DNA from 4 places in the Paraburkholderia sp. J76 genome. Region 1 is predicted to be linked to each of the others. Evidence: predicted binding sites of a transcription regulator. Region 1 holds the regulator's gene; each other region holds the start of a gene.
What was found. Region 1 encodes LexA, which represses DNA repair genes until DNA is damaged. Its sites were predicted from a motif close to ACTGTATNNNNATACAGT; they were not measured.
Positions count from the first base shown of each region.

Region 2: a site for LexA is predicted at 4,055-4,072, ahead of recA (recombinase RecA). Genes of this name have one in related genera too.
Region 3: a site for LexA is predicted at 3,543-3,560, ahead of U5768_RS07045 (VRR-NUC domain-containing protein). Genes of this name have one in related genera too.
Region 4: a site for LexA is predicted at 3,414-3,431, ahead of U5768_RS28365 (PA0069 family radical SAM protein). Genes of this name have one in related genera too.

Region 1 covers NZ_CAJMZJ010000014.1:148,828-154,750, reverse strand. Annotated here, with positions in the region: gene cysW (sulfate ABC transporter permease subunit CysW) at 1-52, opposite strand, end outside; gene cysT (sulfate ABC transporter permease subunit CysT) at 49-948, opposite strand; gene U5768_RS24785 (sulfate ABC transporter substrate-binding protein) at 1,078-2,136, opposite strand; gene lexA (transcriptional repressor LexA) at 2,428-3,078, shown strand; gene U5768_RS24775 (hypothetical protein) at 3,174-3,551, shown strand; gene U5768_RS24770 (DUF2939 domain-containing protein) at 3,669-4,337, shown strand; gene U5768_RS24765 (universal stress protein) at 4,411-4,878, opposite strand; gene nodI (nodulation factor ABC transporter ATP-binding protein NodI) at 5,182-5,923, shown strand, end outside.
Region 2 covers NZ_CAJMZJ010000011.1:167,431-173,353, forward strand. Annotated here, with positions in the region: gene sucC (ADP-forming succinate--CoA ligase subunit beta) at 1-1,084, opposite strand, end outside; gene U5768_RS21485 (DUF2889 domain-containing protein) at 1,135-1,830, opposite strand; gene recX (recombination regulator RecX) at 1,949-2,755, opposite strand; gene recA (recombinase RecA) at 2,899-3,975, opposite strand; gene U5768_RS21500 (response regulator transcription factor) at 4,224-4,988, shown strand; gene U5768_RS21505 (sensor histidine kinase) at 5,001-5,923, shown strand, end outside.
Region 3 covers NZ_CAJMZJ010000003.1:101,632-107,554, reverse strand. Annotated here, with positions in the region: gene bamC (outer membrane protein assembly factor BamC) at 1-556, opposite strand, end outside; gene U5768_RS07060 (DUF2844 domain-containing protein) at 945-1,418, shown strand; gene U5768_RS07055 (DUF3443 domain-containing protein) at 1,643-2,740, shown strand; gene U5768_RS07050 (hypothetical protein) at 2,852-3,436, opposite strand; gene U5768_RS07045 (VRR-NUC domain-containing protein) at 3,568-5,304, shown strand; gene U5768_RS07040 (ATP-dependent DNA helicase) at 5,301-5,923, shown strand, end outside.
Region 4 covers NZ_CAJMZJ010000019.1:2,108-8,030, reverse strand. Annotated here, with positions in the region: gene rpsP (30S ribosomal protein S16) at 1-210, opposite strand, end outside; gene U5768_RS28375 (PQQ-dependent sugar dehydrogenase) at 508-1,605, shown strand; gene U5768_RS28370 (TM2 domain-containing protein) at 1,745-2,218, shown strand; gene U5768_RS28365 (PA0069 family radical SAM protein) at 2,223-3,374, opposite strand; gene U5768_RS28360 (Lrp/AsnC ligand binding domain-containing protein) at 3,478-3,966, opposite strand; gene U5768_RS28355 (D-amino acid dehydrogenase) at 4,144-5,430, shown strand; gene U5768_RS28350 (acyl-CoA dehydrogenase) at 5,515-5,923, opposite strand, start outside.

The sequences.
Region 1 (5,923 bases):
CGGTAACGGGGTCCGGGCCGCGCGTGCCTCGTCGTTGCGGCAGCGTGCTCATTGCGCCCCTCCCGCGACGGTTGCGCCCACAACGGCATGCGGCGCGCTGCCGCCCGAAACGCCCCGGCTCGTGCGGCGTTGCAAATACCATTGCAGCAAATTGATGAGAAGCAGCATGACGAACGAGACGCACAGCATCACCACGGCGAGCGCCGTTGCGCCCGCGTAGTCGTATTGTTCGAGCTTCGTGATGATGAGGAGCGACGTGATCTCCGATTTCATCGGCACGTTGCCGGCGATGAAAATGACCGAGCCGTACTCGCCCAACGCGCGCGCGAACGCGAGCGCGAAGCCCGTGAGGAGCGCGGGCAACACGGCGGGCAACACGACGCGCCGGAACGTGAGCCAGCGCGAGGCGCCGAGGCATGCGGCGGCCTCTTCCTGCTCGCGCTCGAAGTCCTCTAGCACCGGCTGCACCGTGCGCACGACGAACGGCAGGCCGATGAAGGTCAGCGCGACGAGCACGCCGAGCGGCGTGAACGCGATCTTCAGACCGAGCGGCTGCAGGAACTGGCCGATCCAGCCGTTGCCCGCATAGACGGCGGCGAGCGAAATACCCGCGACGGAAGTCGGCAGTGCGAACGGAAGATCGACGAGCGCATCGATCACCCGCTTGAACGGGAACGTATAGCGCACGAGCACCCACGCGAGCAGGAAGCCGAACACGGCGTTGATCAGCGCGGCGCCGAGCGCGGCCGTGAACGTGAGACGGTACGACGCGATCACGCGCGGCGACCACACGGCGCGCACGAACTGGCTCCAGTCGAGCGTCGCCGTCTTGAGGAAGGTGGCGGCAAGCGGAATGAGCACCACGAGGCTCAGGTAAGCCACCGTGATGCCGAGCGTCAAGCCGAAGCCAGGCAGCGCACTGGGCTTGCGCAATCGAAACGTTGTCATGCTCGTCTTCCAGACATGGGTTGCGCGCTTGCCGGTTCGCAGGCGGCGCCGAAAAGCGCGCCCGTGGGCGCGCTTTATTGTTATGCGGCCGCGTCGTTATCGACTGCTGACCGGTGCTTCAGTGCGGCTTTACTGCGGCTGATAAATCGAATCGAACACGCCGCCATCGGCGAAATGCGTCTTCTGGGCGTTGGGCCAGCCGCCGAACGTGTCGTCGACCGTGTAGAGCTTCAGCTTCGGAAACTTCGCCGTGAGCGCGGCCGGAACCTTGTCAGAACGCGGGCGGTAGAAGTTTTTCGCAGCGATCTCCTGGCCCTCTTCGCTATAGAGGAACTGCAGGTAGGCCTCGGCTTCCTTGCGCGTACCCTTCTTGTCGACGACCTTGTCCACCACGGCTACCGGGGGCTCGGCCAGAATGCTCACCGAAGGCACCACGATCTCGAACTTGTCCGGACCGAACTCCTTGAGCGAGAGAAATGCTTCGTTCTCCCATGCAATCAGCACGTCGCCGATACCGCGCTGCACGAAGCTCGTCGTCGCGCCGCGCGCGCCCGAGTCGAGCACGCCCGCGTTCTTGTAGAGCTTCGAGACGAAGTCTTTCGCCTTCTGCTCGTTGCCGCCCGGCTGGTGCAGCGCATACGCCCACGCCGCGAGATAGTTCCAGCGCGCGCCGCCGGAGGTCTTCGGATTCGGCGTAACGATCGAGACGCCCGGCTTGGTGAGGTCGTCCCAGTCCTTGATGTGCTTCGGATTACCCTTGCGCACGAGAAACACGATGGTCGACGTGTACGGCGAGGCGTTGTCGGGCAGGCGCTTTTGCCAGTCCTTCGCGACGATGCCCTTGTTGGCGAGCGCGTCGATGTCCCATGCCAGCGCGAGCGTCACGACGTCGGCCTGCAGGCCATCGAGCACCGAGCGGGCCTGCGCGCCCGAGCCGCCATGCGACTGCTTGATGGTGAGCGTTTCGCCCGCCTTCGCCTTCCACTGCTTGATGAAGGCTTCGTTGATGTCCTGATACAGCTCGCGCGTCGGATCATAGGAAACGTTGAGCAGCGACGTATCCGCATGAGCGGCCACAGGCGCCATCGCCGCCATCGCCGCCACGCCGACGAGCGGCGCCACGCCGATAACCAGTTTTGCCGCCAGCGATTTGAGCCAGCCCGCGCGCCCCGTATGTGTCGTGCCCATCTATCTGTTCTCCGTTTTCGTGTGTGCCCGTCTGCGCTTTTAATGAATTGCCGCTAACGATGGAGGCCAGTCTAGCGATCTGCTTACATTATTAAAAATGATGTTTTCTTATTTTTTAATACGCAAAAGTGGTAAGGACAGAGGAAGGCGACGCCGCAGCGCGGTTTCGTATGCCCAAACACAGGAAAGCGGCGCGATAGCAACGCTCGATTGACGAACTTCAAGTAACACTTGAAAAGTCACGAGTACTGTATAAAAATACAGTTACCTGTTCAAACATACAGTGGCGCCATGACCAAACTCACCGCACGACAGCAGCAGGTTTTCGATCTGGTTCGCCGGGCCATCGAGCGCACGGGCTTTCCGCCCACACGCGCCGAGATAGCGGCGGAACTCGGCTTCAGCTCGGCCAACTCCGCGGAGGAACATCTGCGCGCGCTGGCGCGCAAGGGCGTGATCGAACTGGCTGCGGGCGCCTCGCGCGGCATCCGCCTCGTGCCTGGGCCCGACGACCTGCCGCACCAGTTCACGCTTCCACACCCGAGCATCATGCAGCTCTCGCTGCCGCTCGTTGGCCGTGTCGCAGCAGGTAGCCCGATCCTCGCGCAGGAGCACATCTCGCAGAACTACATGTGCGACCCGGCGCTCTTCTCGAGCCGCCCCGACTACCTCTTGAAGGTGCGCGGTCTGTCCATGCGCGACGCTGGCATTCTCGACGGCGACCTGCTCGCCGTGCAGAAGAAAGCCGAAGCGAAAGACGGGCAAATCATCGTGGCGCGCCTGGGCGACGACGTCACCGTGAAGCGCCTGAAGCGCCGTCCGAACGGGCTCGAACTGATCGCCGAGAACCCCGATTACGACAATATTTTCGTCGAGGCCGGCAGCGCGGAATTCGCACTGGAAGGCATAGCGGTCGGCCTGATCCGCCCGACCGAATTCTAAGAAATCCGTCTGAATTCATCTGAATTCACCCGAGTCCGTCTGAGTCCGTTGGCGCGCGGTGTTGCACATCGTTTGCGCACTACCTGGAGAGAGTCATGGAACGCCTTGCCCGCTTGCTGCCCTTCCGTCAATTCGGCCGTCTTCGCCACCTCCGTGGAATCGCCTCGTGCGCGGTCCGCGAAGTGCGCGATTCGGCTGCCGCGCTGAGCGGCTCCCTCTTCGAAGACTCGCCGGAAATGGTGGCGGCCAGCACGGCCGACCTGCCCGCGCTGCCATCGGCCCAGCCGGCGTTTGCCCGCGTGTCGCTCAACAGCTCGCTCAATACCGAACAACCGATGCGACGGGCGCCCGTACGTGTGTATCAAGGCCCTTCGCGGCTTATCCTCGTGGGCACGGTGGACGCGGTCTGCCGCGCGATCGACCGCTGCATTGCCGAGCAGCACAGCGATCTGCCCGCGGCGCTCGCGAAGTAAGCGCGCACTGCGTCAAAACGCGACGCAAATGTGAGTAGAGGTTACTGTCGGGATCGTTTGGCCAGGTTTGCGGTCAACATCGTGTTTGAACGATTTGCCCTAATTTGCCCTCAGCCGATGACGGAATCCCTCTCTACCCCGCGTAAGACCCAAGGCTGGAAGAAACCCGTTGCGATCGCAGTTGCGCTCGCCATGGTGGTTGCCGCGCTTGGCTACGCTTATGCGTCGCCGTATATCGCGGTGAAACACATGAAAGCGGCCGCCGACGCCCGCGACGCCGCCACGCTCAACGAGTACGTCGATTACCCTGCGCTGCGCTTGAGCCTCAAGCAGCAGGTTGGCGATGAACTGCATCGGCGCGTTGAGGCCCAGCACAGCAGCAATCCGCTGCTGCTGCTCGGCGCCGTGATTGGCGCGGCGCTGATCGGTCCGCTCGTGGATGCCTACGCAACGCCGGACGGCGTGGCCGCGCTGCTCAACGGCATGCCGCCGACAGCCAAGCCCGGCGACCGGCCGCAGCCGCCTGCGCCCGCGGAGTCCGGCGCGCAATCTGCGCAAGCCCCGCAACCGGCACCTGCCGCGCCACCGGCCCCGGTAGCCTCCGGCAATCCCGCGCCCGAGGCTCGGCCGGTCACCGCGGCCGGCTATCGCGGGCTCAACGAATTCGCGCTCACATGGGATCGTAGTGATACGGGCGAGCACTATGCCGCCATTCTGCAGCGTCACGGGCTCTTTTCGTGGAAACTCTCGGCGGTCGAGCTAAACGAAGGCAACGCCTCGAACTAAGGCAGATCGCCGGTAAAGGTGGAAACAGGCCGGCTCCGTACGAGCCGACCTGCATGGATCCCGCTTGATTCCCCTAAGCAGCGGCTTGCTGCTTTTCCTCGGCCGCCGACGAACAGGCGACGAGAATGCTGCACGACACGCGGTCGAGCAGCGGTGTGTTGCCCGCGCCCATCCACCAGCGCGACAGCCCAGTGCGGCAGCGGTGGCCCACCACCACGAGGTCCGCATTGAGTTCGTTGGCCAGATTCGCAATTTCGTCGATCGGATGCCCGAACGCGAAGTGCCCCTGAGCGCGCACGCCGCGCTCGGTTAGCCAGTCCACGCCTTCCTGAAGGATTTCACGCGCCGTTTCCTCGAAGCGGCCGCAGGCCACGTCGGTCAGCAGGCCGGCGCTCTGGGCAATCGTCGAACGCATATCGACCACCGAGAGCAGATGCGTTTCCGCCTGCAGATCGAGCGCAAGATCGGCGCCGCAACGCAGCGCCTTGCGGCCTTCGCGCGAGCCGTCGTAACAGAGCAGAATTTTTTTATAGCTCGCCATAATCGCTTCTCCCCGCCCGCGTGATTTGCAGGCTATGCGATTCTTATGATGGTGCGCCGCAATTCCGCACGCAAGGGCTGGAAAACGCCAGGTCGACATCGAAGCGCGCCAGAATACGGGGGAATGCTTGCCTCGACATGCATTCGCTTTATGCATCGTGCACCAGCTTCGAGCGACACGCAGCCCGCGCCTGACCCATAGCGCAGCAATGCACTAAAATGGGCCGCCTTGTTGCGCGCGATTTTTCGTTCGAATCTTCATTCGACTCGCGCAGCGTCCGTTCGACTCACGCTCAACCGGTCCATGCCCGCACCCGCCATCGAATTCGAGCAGGTCATCAAACATTACGGAGACAGGCCGGTCGTCGACGGCCTGTCGTTCAACGTCCTCCCCGGCGAGTGCTTCGGGCTGCTCGGCCCCAACGGTGCCGGAAAAACCACGACGCTGCGCATGCTGCTCGGCATCGTGTCGCCCGATGCGGGTCGTATCAGCCTGTGCGGGGAGCCGGTGCCGGCACGCGCGCGTCACGCGCGCCAGCGCGTGGGCGTGGTGCCGCAATTCGACAATCTCGATCCCGACTTCACCGTGCGCGAGAACCTGCTCGTGTTCGGCCGCTACTTCGGTTTGTCGGCGCGCGAAACGCGCGACCTCGTGGCCCCGCTGCTCGAATTCGCGCGTCTCGAAAGCAAGGCCGACGCGCGCGTGGGCGAACTCTCCGGCGGCATGCGCCGGCGTCTCACGCTCGCGCGGGCGCTCGTGAACGACCCCGATGTGCTCGTGATGGACGAGCCCACGACGGGCCTCGATCCGCAGGCCCGGCATCTGATCTGGGAGCGGCTGCGCTCGCTGCTCGCGCGCGGCAAGACGATTCTACTCACCACGCATTTCATGGAGGAGGCCGAACGGCTTTGCAATCGCGTCTGCGTGATCGAGGAAGGCCGCAAGATCGCCGAGGGCGCGCCCAAGGCGCTGATCGAATCGGAGATCGGTTGCGACGTGATCGAGGTGTACGGCCCGGACCCCGCCGCGCTGCGCGACGAACTCG
Region 2 (5,923 bases), on a different contig from region 1:
CCAGCATCTTCTTGCCGAGGTCCTCGTTCGTGCCCTTCATGCGCACGACGAGCGGCACGTTCAGGTTCACGGCCTTCGAACCGGCGATCACGCCTTCCGCGATCACGTCGCAGCGCATGATGCCGCCGAAGATGTTCACGAGGATCGCCTTCAGGCCCGGGTTCTTGAGCATGAGCTTGAACGCTTCGGTGACCTTCTCGGTCGTGGCGCCACCGCCCACGTCGAGGAAGTTCGCCGGCTCGCCGCCGAACAGCTTGATGGTGTCCATCGTCGCCATGGCCAGACCTGCGCCGTTCACCAGACAGCCGATGTTGCCGTCGAGCGAGATGTACGCGAGGTCGAACTTCGAGGCTTCGATTTCGGCCGGATCTTCTTCGTCCAGATCGCGGTAAGCGACGATTTCCGGGTGACGTGCCAGCGCGTTCGAGTCGAAGTTGAACTTCGCGTCGAGTGCGGTCACGGTGCCGTTGCTCGAGACGTTCAGCGGGTTGATTTCGGCCAGCGATGCGTCCGTTTCCCAGAATGCCTTGTACAGGCCTTGCAGGATCGTACGCGCTTGCGGAATCGATGCAGCCGGCACGCCGATCTTCGTGGCGAGGTCGTCGGCTTGCGCGTCGAGCAGACCCGTGTTCGGATCGACGATGACCTTGTGGATCAGTTCCGGGTGCTTTTCGGCGACTTCTTCGATGTCCATGCCGCCTTCGCTCGAACCCATCAGAACGATCTTTTGCGACACGCGGTCGACGACGAGGCTGACATACAGTTCCTGCTTGATGTCGGCGCCTTCTTCGATCAGCAGACGGTTGACCTTCTGGCCTTCCGGACCGGTCTGGTGCGTGACGAGCTGCATGCCGAGGATCTGGTTCGCGTACTCGCGAACCTGCTCGAGCGTCTTGGCAACCTTCACGCCGCCGCCCTTGCCGCGGCCGCCCGCGTGGATCTGCGCCTTGACGACCCAAACCGGACCGCCCAGCTCTTCAGCGGCCTTGACCGCGTCATCCACCGAAAACACCGGGATGCCGCGCGGGACGGCGACTCCGAATTTCCGCAGGATTTCCTTACCCTGGTACTCGTGAATCTTCATGCGTGATTCCTTCAGTCTGAGAGTTGGAGTGAACTTCGATTCCGCTGTTGTTATTCATGCGAGACGGCGTCGGCCCTGCCCTCTTGGCCCGGGCTCCGGCTGTCGCGCACGCTGGCGGTTTGCGCGCCGCGCTCTATTGAACGCGGCACATGGCCATACCAGCGCGGATAAAACTGCTTCACCGCCTCCCCGTCGAACCGCAGCGCGTGGCAGCGGCCAAGCTGGAAGGGCGGCTTTTCACCTTCGGCCTCATTGCCTCCGGCGGTCTTGCCTGGTTCCGGTCCGGGCGCTTCACCCGGCGAGCCATTCGATGTGTCCCACACTTCTCCAACGAACGCCTGGATCGCAGCAGTCGGCAAAACGCCCAACATTTCTGTGAGATGCGTGCAGCCAACCGTGCCGGCGAGCAGCCGGCCCGCTTCGCGGCGGAAGTTCTGGAGGAGATTGAGCCCGATAAGGGCCCGATAGGCGGGATTTGCGTTCTGGCACTGACCGTCGTAAGGCACCCAGTCGGACGACGCTTCTGCGTCGACGACGTTGAGCTTGCGATCGATCGTAATACGCAGCCAGAGTTCATGGATCGGCAGACCATTGGGCCGGACACCGGCGGCGAGCGGCACGTCGCGTGGCTTGTGGTCGGTCAGGCACGCGTCGATGTCCCACAGGCCGTCTTCGCGCTCATAGGCAACCGCCCGGATGGCGCGCTGATGGCGCAACTGGCGGGGCACGGGCGGAGAAAGCGGCATGCTAAAGGTAAGACCGGATTGGAAAACCTCGCGATTTTAACATACCGGGTATTTGAGACAGCCGCGAACACACAGGCTGGGCATGGACTTGCCCACGAGACTTTTCGAGACGACCGGCTCAGTTATCGGACCAGTCTTCCTCGATTCCCTTGAGGATCTTGCCGATGATCGACATCGAGAAGCCGCGCGCCGCGAGAAAGCGGGCCTGGCGCGCGCGTTCGGCCGGCGTTTCGGGCAACTGGCCGTACTTCTTCTGCCAGACGGCGCGGGCGCGCGTGAGTTCGGTCTCGCGCAGTTGCGTGTTCACTTCTTCGATGAGTGCGTCGCCCACCGCGTGCCGCTTGAGTTCGCTGACGATACGCCCTGCCCCCACGCGCGCCGCGCGCCGGTGCACGACGCTTTCGGCAAAGCGCGCGTCGGAAAGCCAGCCTTCGCGCTCGAGCGAATCGAGCAGCGCTTCGAGTGCGCCAGCGTCTTCGGTGTACGGCACGAGCTTGCGCGAGAGTTCGGCGCGGCTGTATTCGCGGCGCGAAAGATAGCCGAGCGCGCGGCCCTTGAGGGAGCGCTCGGGGCGCTGCTTCGCGGCGGACGATTGTTCGCGCGCGCTGGCGCGCGCGGCGCGGGTGGCCGAACTGCGCTCGTATTGGTCGGCGTGCGGTGAGCCGGATTCGCGCGTTGCTTCTGCGGGCGCGCGCGATGTGGATAAAGACGAACGCTTGAACGATGTTTCGAACGACGGCTCCGGCGGCGCGTTTGCCGTTTCATCGTCTGCGCTGAAGAAGGCTTCGAACGGCACTTCGAAGACCGCGCCGCCATCGTCGCTGAGATCGGCGGGCGAAGAATATGCCGCGCCGGAAGGCGCAAAGCCGCGATCGCCCGCCTGGGCGTCGCGGCTTGAACGGTTCCGTGAGTCGGCAGGCTTCATGGCAGGACGCCGCTCGGCGCCCCTTTCCATGGTTGAGCCCGCAGGCGAACCCGCACGCGAGTTAGCCTGCTCGCCGGAAGGCGAGGACGTAGATGACTCGCCCTTGCGCATCAGCTTGCCTTATCTACGAGAGCCCGAAGGGCTTACTCTTCGTCAGCGACTTCGACTTCGCCGGAATCTTTGACGCCGTCCGGCATCGTGCTTACGCCGAGCGATTCGCGGATGCGGTTTTCAATCTCACGAGCGATATCCGCGTTTTCGCGCAGGAATTCGCGTGCATTGTCCTTGCCCTGGCCAATGCGCTCGCCGTTATAGCTGTACCACGCACCCGCCTTGTCGACGATCTTGGCCTGCACGCCGAGGTCGACGATTTCGCCCTGACGCGAAATGCCCTCGCCGTAGAGAATGTCGAACACGGCTTCGCGGAACGGCGGCGAGACCTTGTTCTTCACGACCTTCACGCGCGTTTCGCTGCCGATCACTTCGTCGTTCTTCTTGATCGAACCGATACGGCGAATGTCCAGGCGCACCGACGAGTAGAACTTGAGCGCGTTGCCGCCCGTGGTGGTTTCCGGGTTGCCGAACATCACCCCGATCTTCATGCGGATCTGGTTGATGAAGATCACCATGCAGTTCGTCTTCTTGATCGTGCCGGTGAGCTTGCGCAGCGCCTGCGACATCAGACGCGCCTGCAAACCCGGCAGCGAGTCGCCCATTTCGCCTTCGATTTCGGCCTTCGGCACGAGCGCCGCGACCGAGTCGATGACGATCATGTCGATCGAGCCCGAGCGCACCAGCGCGTCGGTGATTTCGAGCGCCTGCTCGCCCGTGTCCGGCTGCGAGATAAGCAGCTCCGGCACGTTCACGCCGAGCTTGGCGGCGTATTGCACGTCGAGCGCGTGTTCCGCGTCGATGAACGCCGCCGTGCCGCCGAGCTTCTGCATTTCGGCGATGACCTGCAGCGTGAGCGTGGTCTTGCCCGACGATTCCGGACCGTAGATCTCGACCACCCGGCCGCGCGGCAAACCGCCGACGCCGAGCGCGATGTCGAGGCCGAGCGAGCCAGTGGAGACTACCTGGATGTCCTCGACCGCTTCGCCGTCGCCGAGTCGCATGATCGACCCCTTGCCGAACTGCTTTTCGATCTGCGCGAGCGCGGCGGCCAGCGCCTTGCTCTTTTCAGCAGTCAGCCCAGCCGAGCCTTTCTTGCTATCTTCCATGAATCGTCCTTTGCTATGATGAACGGCGTCTCGTGACCATGTGCACGCCTCATTCGGGCTAATGCACACGAACGCAGACACTGTATAAAAAAACAGTGGTTTTGGCAAGCCTTTCTGGCTTTCCAGAACCGCGAATTTCGGGAGACCGCCGCGCGTCGCCCGGCCGCGCCTTCAAGGACGCGGCGCGGCGCGGGTGTTACGAGTTCAAAAGCGAGGCCCAGACACCTCGAAGGCGACGCCGGCGCAACATGCGAATCCTCATTGCCGAAGACGACAGCATACTCGCGGACGGGCTCGTAAGATCACTCCGCCAATCGGGCTATGCCGTTGATCACGTGCGTAACGGCGTGGACGCCGATACCGCCTTGTCGATGCAGTCGTTCGACCTCTTGATCCTCGATCTGGGCCTGCCGAAAATGCCGGGCCTCGAAGTGCTGCGCCGTTTGCGCGCGCGCAATTCCAGTCTGCCCGTGCTGATCCTCACCGCCGCCGACAGCGTGGACGAGCGCGTGAAAGGCCTCGACCTCGGCGCCGACGACTACATGGCCAAGCCCTTCGCGCTCAACGAACTCGAAGCGCGCGTGCGCGCGCTTACGCGGCGCGGCGCGGGCGGCGGCCCGACCGTCGTGCGTCACGGCGCGCTCGCGTTCGACCAGGTGGGGCGCATCGCGCGCATCAACGACCAGGTGCTCGATCTTTCGGCGCGCGAACTGGGTGTGCTCGAAGTGCTGCTGCAGCGCCTGGGGCGCCTCGTCTCGAAGGAACAGCTCGTCGATCACCTGTGCGAATGGGGCGAGGAAGTCAGCAACAACGCCATCGAGGTCTACGTGCACCGGCTGCGCAAGAAGCTCGAAGCGGGCGGCGTGCGCATCGTGACGGTGCGCGGACTCGGCTACTGCCTCGAAAAGGAGGCAAAGGAAACGCAGACCGGCGCCAGCCAGCCGAACGCCCGGACCGAGGCCGGCGCGCCCGGCGCCGCGCCGACGATGCCCGCCAGCCACTACTTCAAGTAGGCGGGGTCGACGATGGCCGGGCGTCCCTCCATCGCGCGCGCCGTGCCGCCCAAGGGCGCCGCGGGCGCGGGCGGCCGGCCCGGCGACACCGCCCCGGGCGCGTCGACATTCGCGGCCGACGCCCTCGACGACGACGCGCGCGACGCCCGCTACGCCAACCCGTTCGCCCCGCCCGACGAAGCCGAAGCCGCCGCCGAGGCGCGCCCGCGCTCGCTCTTCGGCGAGATTCTCGACTGGATGCTCGCGCCCTTGCTGCTGCTCTGGCCGATGAGCATCGCGGTCACGTATCTCGTGGCGAAGTCGATCGCCAACGGCCCCTTCGACCGCGCGCTCGAAACCGACGCCTATGTGCTCGCGCGCCAGATCCAGCCCGTGAACGGCGTGGCGGAGCTGACGCTCCCGGCCTCCACGCGCGACTTCCTGCGCGCCGACAACGTCGACAGCGTGTTCTACCAGGTGCTCGGCAGCCGCGGCGAGCTGATCGGCGGCGATCGCGACATGCCGCTGCCGCACGACGACGACCGCCCGCCACCGGGTCTCGTCGAATTCCGCGACGACACGCTGCGCGGCATCGACATCCGCGTCGCCTATACGACGGTCGAGCCCACGCATCTCAGCGCCGGCGACCGCCAGGGTCAGCCCGTGCTCGTGCAGGTCGCGGAAACGCTCGACAAGCGCCGCCAGCTCGCCAACGACATCATCAAGGGCGTAATCCTGCCGCAGTTCGTGATCTTGCCGCTCGCGATCCTGCTCGTCTGGTTCGGTCTCTCGCGCGGCCTCGCTCCCTTGCACGCGCTGCAATCGAACATCCGCATGCGCCGCCCCGACGACCTTTCGCCGCTCGAAGCGCGCCGCGCGCCGCCCGAAATCGAGCCGCTCGTCACCTCGTTCAACGATCTGCTCACGCGGCTCGAACAGAACATGGAGCTGCAAAA
Region 3 (5,923 bases), on a different contig from region 1:
GCGACGTTTCGAGGCGCGTGCGGTACTTGTTGCGCTCGGCGGTCACGTATGAATTGCCCGTGGCCCACGAGAGCGTGTTGCGGATCAGGCCGTCGCTGATCTTCGGATGGGTTTCGTTCCAGTCCGTTTCCATCACGCCCTTGTCGCGCTGGTCGACCACGAGCAGGAAGCCCTGTTCCTGCCAGAAGCGGCGCACCTGCGCCCAGACCTGGTCGGGCGTGCGGCTCTCGATGACAAGCCAGCTTTCCGTGCCGTCACGCTGGATATGCATGCCCGGCACCCGCGGATCCACCTGGCTCTGATCGGACTGCGGCGCGGCCGCCTGGGTCTGCTTGAGCGAGGACAGCGAGGTTTCGCCGCCCTGCGGCGCGAGCGAGCGCTGGTCGGACGCTTCGTCGAGCATGTTCGGCGGCACAGCGAGCGAGGACTGCTTCGCCTTGGCGTCACTACGGTAATCGATCTTGCCTGGCGTCGGCGAGCTGCAGCCGGCGACCAGCCCGCCCGCCATCAGAAGCGCAAGCGCGCGCGCGGCAAGACGTTGATGAAAATCACTCATGTTCGGGTAATCCCTTCGGCTACGCCACGGCCAGTTTCCGTGGATCAACCAAACATTTTACCGGTCCGGCGGCCCGCTGTGCAAAAACCGCGGGTAAGCGCGCAATCCAGGCCGGGCATCCGCAGCGGCGATGGACGCAGGACCCCACGCCCGATTCGTCAAACCGACCTCGCCGTAACATTCATCCACATTTGACCCGGCACAGCCAGCCTGTTGGCTCCCCGCCAAACTCCTTTGGGATCAAGGGACTAACGCCAGCCGGCGCCAAAATGCCGCTTTGCGCGTCGTCACCCTTCTCACCTGAGTGACTTGCGACAACGACCCCGGTGCTAATTTCCCATCGAAATCTCAAAAAAGAGATTCATAAAAAGCAGCACCGGAGAGCGTCATGAAGACTTGCAGCCTCATCCAGGCGGGCCGCGCCGCGGCCTTCGCCTGCGTGCTCACTTGCCTGAGCTTCGCCGCCGCGCCGGCCAGCGCGGCGCTCGGCGAGATCGCAGCGGTGCCGCCCGGCGCCACGCAGCGCACCGTCGGCGGCGGCGCGGCGCGCGTCATCAGCTACGTCGACGAGGACGGCACGACCATCAACGAATACGCGGGGAGCGCCAGCGGCACGACCTTCGCGTACACGTGGCAAGGGCCGGCGCAGCCCGACGTACAAGCGCTGCTGGGCCGTTACGCAGCCGACTGGCGCAGCGCCGCCGCGGCGCTTCACGCCGCGGGCCGTGACGGCCTGCACGCCTCGCGCGTGGACGGCGCGCAGGTCGTGGTCGAGACGGCCGGTCACATGCGCGCCTATTCGGGGCGCGCGTGGCTGCCGGCCGCGCTGCCCGCAGGTGTGAGCGTCGGGGACCTGCAATGAAGGGCCGCCGGCCGCGCCCGTCAGGCGCATCTCGCATCGGCCGAAGCATTGCGCCTGCCGCACTGTTCCTGATTTGCAGCTTGTTGACGGCCTGTGGCGGCGGAGGTGGCAGCAGTGGAACCGCTGCCCCGGCCACGGGCGCCAGCGCACCCGCCAGCGCCCCGGCCTCCGCGAGCGCGCCCATTTCCGCGAGCACGCCTTCGACCACCAGCACGAGCGGCACAGTGCCGCAATCGACCACGCCCAACGTCGTGACCATCACCGTCGGCCCGACGCCTACCTCGACGCGCAACATGCTGATGGCGAGCGTCACGGTGTGCGTGCCAGGCACCACGACCTGCGCGACCGTCGACAACGTGCAGGTCGACACCGGCTCGCAGGGCCTGCGTCTGCTCGCTTCGGCGCTGCCCGCGGGCTTCGCGTTGCCCGCCGTGCCTGCCGGCGCCGGCACCGGCATCGCGGGCGAATGCGCCGTGTTCGGCACGGGCTATACGTGGGGAGCGGTGCGCAGCGCCGACGTGAAACTCGCGGGCGAAGTGGCCGCCGCGCTGCCGGTCCAGTTGATCGCCGACCCGGCCGTGCCCGCCTCCGCACCCGCGGGCTGCGCCGGCAGCGGGCTCGCGATGAACAGCGCCACGACGCTGCGCTCGAACGGCATCCTCGGCGTCGGGCCGTTCAGCGCCGATTGCGGCGCGTCCTGCGTGAGGGCGGCCATCACGCCGTGGTACTACGCGTGCCCGGCGAGCGGCTGCACGGCGAGCGCACAGCCGCTCGCGCAGCAGGTCAGCAATCCCGTGGCGGCCTTTGCCACCGACAACAACGGCGTGGTCATCGACCTGCCGGCCGTGGCGGACAGCGGCGCGTCCGCGGTAAGCGGGTCGATGATCTTCGGCATCGGCTCGCAGGCCAACAACGCGCTCGGCAGCGCGACCGTGCTGCGGGCGAACTCGGGCACCGGCTACGTGAAGACGACCACATCGGACGGCACCGTCTACTCGCTGAGTTATCTCGACACGGGTTCGAACGCGCTGTACTTCAACAGCGCAACGATGACGCGCTGCGGCTTCTGGTACTGCCCGAGTTCGCCCGTGAGCCTCGGCGCGACGATAGCGGGCATCGACGGCGTGGGCGCATCCGTGACCTTTTCGGTCGCGAGTTCGACTACGCTCCTCGCGAGCGGCAACTGGGCCTTCAGCAATCTGGCGGGCTACAACGCCAACGCGTTCGGCTGGGGGCTGCCGTTCTTCTTCGGGCGGCGCGTGTTTACTGCGATCGCCTCGCAGGTCACGCCTGCGGGCGACGGACCGTTCTTCGCGTTCTGAACGCGCTGCCGGTGGCGGCGCACGTCGCAAACGACGAAGGCCTCTAGCGAGGCCTTCATAAGCGCGGATTGCGCGGACGACGAAACGCAACAGCGAACGCGAGTGGGCGCGTTAGTCCGTCGCGGCGTTCGGGGCGGGCGTGGTTTTGGCGAGCGGCGCAGGCGCGAGCCAGCGGAACGTCGCGAGGCCGGACTCGTCGAAGGTGCACTCCGCGGCCGTCGGCATAACGACGGGCTTCTTGATGCCGAGCTTGGCAACCAGCACCGCGAGCGGCGTGGTCGGCTTCTCACCCGCCGCGCCCTGCGCCGTGGGCGCGCTGGGAACCGAAATCGTGCCGGGCAACGCACCAGCCTGCACTGCCGGCGCCGTGACCGCGGGCGCCTCCCCGGCGCTCTGCCGTGTAGCGGACGCGGCCGCCGACGCGCCCGAAGCCGCCGATGCCGACGCCCCATAAGGCGCCGACGCAACCACGACGCCCGACGCCGCACCGTTCTCCAGTTGCCCTTCGATCACCACGCGCGCGCCACGATACGTCGTCGCGCTATGCGTGACTTTCAGGTCGCCGAACGTCGTGCCGGCCAGGCGGTTACGCATCTCCTCTTCGCAGGAGCCGGTGTTGCGGTACTGCGCCGCGCATCCCGCGAGCAGGGTGACGGCGGCCGCGAGGCCGGCGAAGCATGCGTTACGTTTGTTCATTGCTCATCCGTTTTTCAGGCTGCGGCAATTGTAGCCTACGGTGCGCGGAATCCTTACGGCGCTCCCTTGCGGCGCTCGCGCCACCCGCGAGCCTGCTATCATCGCTGCTGTATATCCATACAGTGCCGCGCGTGCTCCCCGATTCTCCCGATCCGTTGTACTACCTCGCGAACTTCGAGCGCGCGCTCGCGTGGCTCGATGCGCGCTGCTCCGACCTGTTCGACGACGCCGAGCGCCGCTTCGTCGACGATTTCGCCCGAATGCCGCGAGCGTCGCGCGCCCTCTTCGTGCGCATGCTGATGCGCAAGGGACCCCATTTCCGCGCAAGCCGTCTTGCGTACGGCGAGATTGGCTGCCCGCGCGCGGCCGCGGCCCCGCTGGCTGCGGCGGGTTGGCTCGACGTCACGCCCGCGCTCGATCTCGACGCGCTCGCCGCGCTCGTGACGAAAGCCGAACTGCAAGCGCTCGCCGTGCGTCTCGGCGTTGCGAACGAGCCGCGCGTCACTCGCGCGGCCTTGCTTGAAGCGCTCGATGAGCACTACCGCGCGCACTACGCGAACGCACCCGACCCGCGCGACTGGCACGCATGGTTCCCCGCGTCAGCCGACACGGTGCTGCTATTCGCGAGCGCCTCGCTTTGCGAGCGCCTGCGCCTCATGTTTTTCGGCAACCTGCGTCAGGACTGGTCGGAGTTCGTGCTCGCCGACCTCGGCGTCTATCGCTACGAAAGCGTGCCCTTCGATCTGGCCTCGCGCGCGTTCCAGCGGCGCGAGGACATCGACACGTACCTGGCGCTGCGCGATTGCCGCGACGGTCTCGACAGCGCCGCCGCGGCCCAGGACCGGGACGCCGCAGCCGCCATCGCCGCAGCACTCGAATCGCTCGACGCGCTGGCGCCGCGCACGCACGCCAACGCGTGGCTGCGCGCGCGCCACGACAAACTGCGCCACGCGGCAGGCCTTGCCGCCGAACGCGCGGGCGAACCCGAACTCGCGTGGCGCGCCTATCTCGACTGCGGGCATCCCGAGTCGCGCTATCGACGCGTGCGCGTGCTCGAACGACTGAGCCGCCGCGAAGAAGCGCTCGCGCTCGCGCAGACCATTGCCGATGCGCCCGCGAACGAAGAGGAAGCGCAGCGCGCGGCGCGCACGCTCGGGCGTCTCGCGCGCACGAGATCGCGATCGAAGACGAACGCCGATCCGGGCTTCACGCAGATCGCGCTCGTGTTGCCGGCGGCGCCGCGAGCCGTGCGCGTCGAGGAAGCCGCGCGCGCCGCGCTCGCCACGCCGCAAGCTCCCGTGTTCTATGTCGAAAACACGCTGATCAACGCGCTCTTCGGCCTGCTCTGCTGGCCCGCGCTGTTCGCGCCGCTGCCCGGCGCGTTCTTCCATCCGTTCCAGCGCGGCCCCGCCGATCTTTACGCCGCCGACTTCGTCGCGCGCCGCGCTTCGCAGTTCGAAACATGCCTCGCCGAACTCGAAACGCACGCCTACCGCGACTCGATCTCGCGGCGCTATGCGGATAAAGCAGGCATCCAGTCGCCCTTCGTCGCATGGCCCGCGCTGAGCGACGAACTGCTGGCGCTCGCCCTCGATTGCTTTCCCGCCGCGCACCTGCGCTTGTGGTTCGAGCGGCTGCTGCGCGAACCGGTCGCCAATCGCTCGGGGTTGCCCGATCTCGTGCGCTTCTGGCCGCATGAGCGGCGTTACGAACTCATCGAGGTAAAAGGCCCCGGCGACCGCCTGCAGGACAACCAGCGCCGCTGGCTTGCGTATTGCGTGCGGCACGACATGCCCGTTTCCGTTCTGCAGGTGCGCTGGCCCGTCCTCGCCGAAGCAATGGCCGCAACGGCGTTGTCCGCGCCATGAGCTATACCGTTGCCGTGCGCACGCTATGCGAGTTCACCGCGAAGCGCGGCGACCTCGACTTGCGCTTCACGCCCTCGCCCGACGCGAGCGACGGCCGTGCCGGCCACGCGGCCATCGCGGCTCGACGTCCGCCCGGCTTCGAAACGGAAATCGCGCTTTGCGGCACGTTCGAATCGCTCACCGTGCGCGGCCGCGCCGACGGCTACGATCCCGAGCGCCACCGGCTCGAAGAATTCAAGACCTATCGCGGCGATCTCGAAGCGATGCGCGAGAATCAGCGCGCGCTGCACTGGGCGCAGTTGCGCGTATATGGCGCGCTCCTGTGCGAGAAGCTCGGCCTCGACAGGCTCGAACTCGCTTTGGTGTACTACGAAATTGGTTCTGGCCGCGAGACGGCGCTCGTCGAACATGCGAGCGCGTCGGAACTGCGCGCCGCGTTCGAAACGCAATGCCGCCGCTTCGTCGCATGGGCCGAGCAGGAAAGCGCGCACCGGTCCGCGCGAGACACCGCGCTCGCCGCGCTTGGCCTGCCGCATCCGCAGTTTCGACACGGCCAGCGCGATCTGGCCGAAGCCGTCTGGCGCGCGGCCACGCAGGGGCGCTGTTTGCTCGCGCAGGC
Region 4 (5,923 bases), on a different contig from region 1:
GACGGCCGGCGACATTTGCGCGCCGTTTTCCTTCCAGTACGTCACGCGATCTTGAGCGATACGCAGCGTTTCACCCTTGGTGGCGACCGGGTTGTAGAAGCCCACGCGCTCGATGAAACGGCCGTCGCGACGGTTGCGCGAATCGGTTGCGACGATGTTGTAGAACGGGCGCTTCTTCGAGCCGCCGCGTGCCAGACGGATGATGACCATACTAAAATCCTTGAAAACCGGGGGTTCGGGACTACTGAAACATGCGATTATAGCCCGAAACCAAAGGCATAACAAACACTTAACGGGAAATTGCGCACTGGCGCCGGGAAAGCGACGGGGGACGGCGCTCAAACTGCGGCTCGTACCCACGGTGGACGGGCCCTGGAGCGAATTGTGGCGACTTTCAGACGACTCGTGCAATGGCTGCGGCGCGGCTGGGGCGGCAACGCCGGCGACAGCTTACGTTTTCCGGCGTCTCGCGCATCGGCCGGACGTATCGCGGCGGCGCGGCTCGCCCTGGCCGCCGCCCTCCTCGCCGCCCTGCTCGCAGCGCCGTTCGCGCATGCGGCGCTTCCCATCGAGCGCATCAAGCTGCCGCCGGGCTTTCGCATCGAAGTGCTTTCCGCCAACGTGCCGGGCGCGCGTGAGATGACGCTCTCGGACAACGGCACCTTATATGTGGGGAGCATGAGCGGCGACGTCTACGCGCTCGAACTCAGGGACGGCCAGGCAATCAAGCGGCACATTGTGGCCTCCGGACTAACGATGCCGGTGGGCGTGGCCTGGCGCAGCGGCGCACTGTACGTTTCGGCGGTTTCGTCGATCGTGCGGCTCGACGACATCGATCGTCATCTCGACGATCCGCCCAAAGCCGTCGTCGTCACCGATTCGCTGCCCGGCGAACGGCACCACGGCTGGAAGTTTATTGCCTTCGGCCCTGACGGCAAGCTCTACGTGCCGCAAGGCGCGCCGTGCAACGTCTGCCTTCCGGCAAGCGATCCGCAGCGCGTGCATTTCGCGATGATCGGCCGCATGGACCCCGACGGCTCGCACTACGAAACCATCGCGCGAGGCGTGCGCAACACGGTCGGCTTCGCGTGGCATCCGCAAACGCACGAACTCTGGTTCACTGACAACGGCCGCGACATGCTCGGCGACGACATCCCCGACGACAAGCTCAACCGCCTCGCGCACGCGGGCGAGGATTTCGGCTTTCCGTATTGTCACGGCGGCAATGTGGCGGACCCCGAGTTCGGCGCGGGGCATCCGTGCAGCGGCTTCACGCCGCCGGTCGCCGGACTCGGCGCGCACGTGGCGGCGCTCGGCATGCGGTTCTACACGGGCTCGATGTTCCCGGCCGGGTACAGGAACAGCATCTTCATCGCCGAGCATGGCTCGTGGAACCGCAGCAGGAAGGCCGGCTATCGCGTGGTGCGCGTGAGCGCCAACCCGGACGGCACGAACGTCCGCCAGGACGTGTTCGCGCAGGGCTGGCTCAACGCCGACGAAACCCAGTGGGGCCGCCCCGCCGACGTGCTGCCCTTGCCCGACGGCTCGCTCCTGATCAGCGACGACTACGCGGGCGCGATTTATCGCGTGACTTACGGCAAGTAAGCACGACGCGAGTGTGTGGTCCCGGCCATAAGCGTGCACTTGTGCTGCAAGCCCGGCGCGCGGCATACAATGCCCCGCAGCCCGTGTGCGATGACGTGATGCGCCCACGACGGCCGACGACCCCGTTTCGCCCGAGCCCATGCCCAACGACAAGAATCCCGCACGCTTTCGCTCCAAGACGCTCACCGCCGCCCTCGCCTTCCTGTTCGGCAGCCTGGGCGCACACCGCTTCTATCTGTACGGCCCGCGCGACGTGTGGGGCTGGGCGCATCTGTTCGGCACGCTCATCGGCATCCCGGGCGTGATGCTGCTCGTCGCGACCGAACGCGCCTCGATACCCGGCTGGGTGCTCGCCGTGATCGGCGCGGTGTCGGTCCTCTCGGCGTTTCTCGCGGCGATCGTCTACGGGCTGCGCCCCGACGCCAAATGGGACGCGCAGTTCAACGCCGCGTTCGTGGAGCAGGGCCGCACGAGCCGTTCGGGCTGGACGGTGATCTTCGTCGTGATCTTCTCGCTGCTGATTGGCGCGTTCCTGCTGATGACGGGACTCGCGCTGTCGTTCCAGACGTATTTCGAGTCGCAGGTCGAGGCCGCCAAAGCGCTCTCGCAATAACGGCTCAGAACAAGTCGAGTTGCGGCTTCTCGCGCACGGTCTTCGACTGGACGAACGCCGACATGTCCAGAATGCCGTGCCGCCGCTCGTTGAGCCCGAGGCGACGCACGGCATTGTGAAAGCGCTGCTTGAGCAGGTCGGCCCAAAGCCCCGTGCCCTTCATACGCTGCGAAAACGCCGATTCGTAGTCCTTGCCGCCGCGCATGTCGCGCACGCGGCTCATGACCCGCTCCGTGCGCTGCGGGAAGTGCGCGGTGAGCCAATCCTGGAAGAGCGGCGCGACCTCCCACGGCAGGCGCAGCACGATATAGCTCGCACTCGTCGCGCCGGCCTCGGCGCAGGCCTCCAGCACGCGCTCCATGTCGGGCTCGGTCACGAACGGAATGACCGGCGCGATGCTCACGCCCACCGGTACGCCCGCCTCGACCAGCGTGCGGATCGTGCGCAGCCGCCGCGCCGGCGCCGCCGCGCGCGGTTCGAGCGAGCGGGCGATATCGGCGTCGAGCGTGGTGATCGTGACGGCCGCCATGAACTGCTGGCGCGCGGCCATGGGCGCGAGCAGGTCGAGATCGCGCTCGATCAGCGAGGACTTCGTGATGGCCGCGAACGGATGCTGCCGTTCGGCCAGCACCTCGACCACACGCCGCGTGATGCGCATCTCGCGCTCGACCGGCTGCCACGCGTCCGTGTTCACGCCCAGCGCGATCGGCTCGGGCTCGTATGAGGGCTTCGCGATTTCCCGCATTAGAAGCTCCGCCGCATTCACTTTCGCGTAGATACGGCTTTCGAAATCGAGCCCCGGCGAGAGGCCGAGATAGCTGTGCGTGGGCCGCGCGAAGCAATAGATGCAGCCATGCTCGCAACCGCGATAAGGATTGAGCGAAACATTGAACGGAATGTCCGGCGACTGGTTGCGCGTGAGGATGCTTTTCGCCCGCTCTTCGAAGACTTCGGTGCGCAGCCTGCTGGGCTCGCCGGTTTCGTCGCCGTGCCCCGCTTCGCCTTCGCCCGGCTGTTGCCAACCGTCGTCGAACGCTTCGCGCTGATCGACTTCATAGCGCCCTTGCAGATTCGTGACCGCACCGCGCCCCTTGCGCGCCGCAGGCGGCGCGACGGGATACCAGGTGTCGGGATCGGGATGACGGGAATCGGTCACGGCTAAAGGCAAGATGGACAAGAATAAACGCGGCTCAATACTGTACGAATATACAGTACTCAGCCGCGTTGTCGAGTCCTAAAAACGGGGCGCTGTCAGCCGCTCACTCCCCCACGGCGATGGTCAGCGTCTCCTTGATTTCCTCCATCACCACGTAGCTCTTCGACTGCACCGCCCCCGGCAGTTGCAGCAGGATGTCGCCGAGCAGCTTGCGATAGTCGGCCATTTCGCCGATGCGCGCCTTGATCAGATAGTCGAAGTCGCCCGAGACGAGATGGCACTCCAGTACTTCGGGAATCTTCTGCACCTCGCGGCGGAACTGGTCGAACATGTTGCCGCTTTTGTGGTCGAGCGTGATTTCCACGAACACCAGCAGCGCCGCGCCCAGCACCGAAGGATTCACGCGCGCGAAATAGCCCGTGATGACGCCGTCGCGCTCCATGCGCTTGACCCGCTCGATGCACGGCGTAACCGAAAGCCCGACCTGCTCCGCGAGGTCTTTCATGGCCATGCGGCCGTCTTCCTGGAGCAGTTTCAGGATGCGGTGATCGAGCCGATCGAGTGCGCGGACCGGTTGGCGCTGCGTTCTCATGATTTCTTCCCGAAAATCTGAAAAATACGATAACAAAACCTGGACGTACAACAATAGCATAGCTACAAATACTGGCTACACCCGAATTTTCATGCCTTCCCGCCTATCGGTGCCATAACATCGGCGCCCACTCCTGGCAACGCGGCGTAGCCCCAAACAAATCTATATGGAGCAGCTATGCGAGTCGTCGTGTTGGGCAGTGGTGTGGTCGGTGTGGCCAGCGCCTGGTATCTTGCCCGCGCGGGCCACGAAGTCACGGTGATCGACCGCGAGGCCGGTCCCGCGCTCGAAACCAGCTTCGCCAACGCCGGCCAGATCTCGCCGGGCTACGCCGCGCCGTGGGCCGCGCCGGGCGTGCCGCTCAAGGCGATCAAGTGGATGTTCGAGAAGCACGCGCCGCTCGCCATTCGTCTGGACGGCACCCGATTCCAGTTGCAATGGATGTGGCAAATGCTGCAGAACTGCACGCCCGAGCGCTACGCGCTCAACAAAGGCCGCATGGTGCGCCTCGCCGAATACAGCCGCGACTGCCTGCAGGCGCTTCGTGCCGATACGGGCATTCAATACGAAGGCCGCACGGGCGGCACGCTCCAGGTGTTCCGCACGCAGCAGCAGTTCGAGGGCGCGGCGAAGGACATCGCCGTGCTGAAAGACGCGAACGTCCCGTATGAACTCCTCACCGCCGCCGAACTCGGCCGCGCCGAACCGGCGCTCGCCGCGGTGTCGGGCAAGCTCACGGGCGGCCTGCGTCTGCCCGGCGACGAAACCGGCGACTGCCAGATGTTCACCACGCGCCTCGCCGCGATGGCCGAACAACTGGGCGTGAAGTTCCGCTACAACACGCCGATCGACGGCCTCGCCATGCAGGGCGACCGTATCGCGGGTGTGCAGTGCGGCAGCGAACTGGTGCGCGCCGATTCGTTCGTGGTCGCGCTCGGCTCCTTCTCGACGAAGATGCTCGCCGGCATCGTGAAGATTCCGGTCTATCCGCTCAAGGGCTATTCGATCACCGCGCCTATCGTCAATGCGAGCGCCGCGCCGGTTTCGACCGTGCTCGACGAAACCTACAAGATCGCGATCACGCGTTTCGACGACCGCATCCGCGTGGGCGGCATGGCCGAGATCGTCGGCTTCGACAAGACGCTCAAGCAAGCGCGCCGCGAAACGCTCGAGATGTGCGTGAACGATCTGTTCCCGGGCGGCGGCGACACGACGAAGGCCACCTTCTGGACCGGCCTGCGCCCGATGACGCCGGACGGCACGCCCGTGGTCGGCCGCACGCCCATCCCGAACCTGTTCCTGAACACGGGTCACGGCACGCTCGGCTGGACGATGTCGTGCGGTTCGGGGCAACTGCTCGCCGACCTGATCTCAGGCAAGCAACCGGCCATTCGCGCCGACGATCTTTCGGTGCACCGCTATCTCGGCGACACGCAAGGCTCGCATCGCCCGGCATACGCGTGATAAACGCACGCCTCACGGCTTGAACGAACACGGCGCCTCAAGGGCGCCGTGTTTCATTTCTCGCGTGGCACGAGGCGCGCGGCGTCAGAACTGATCCTCCGCCAGCGCCAGCACGCCTTCGCTGCCGTTCGCGCTGACGATCGCCGCTTCGAGCGCCACCGCCTGCGGCAAGACGTGTTGCGCGAAGAACTGCGCCGTGGCGATCTTCGCGCCATGAAACTTCGGATCGTCCTGCATGAGGCGCTGCGAGGCGAGCATGGCGCGCGCCATTTGCCAGCCGCCCAGCACGATGCCCGCCAGCTTCAGATACGGCACGCTGCCCGCGAACACCGCGTTCGGATCGCTCTTCGCCTTCGCGAGCACGAAGTCCACGACCGAGGCCAGCGCCTCGCGTCCGGGCGCGAGATGCTTGCGCATCGACTCGAACGCCGCGCCTTGTTGCGCACCGAGTTCGTCGATGGTCTGCGCGATCTCGGCGAGCAGCGCCTTCGCC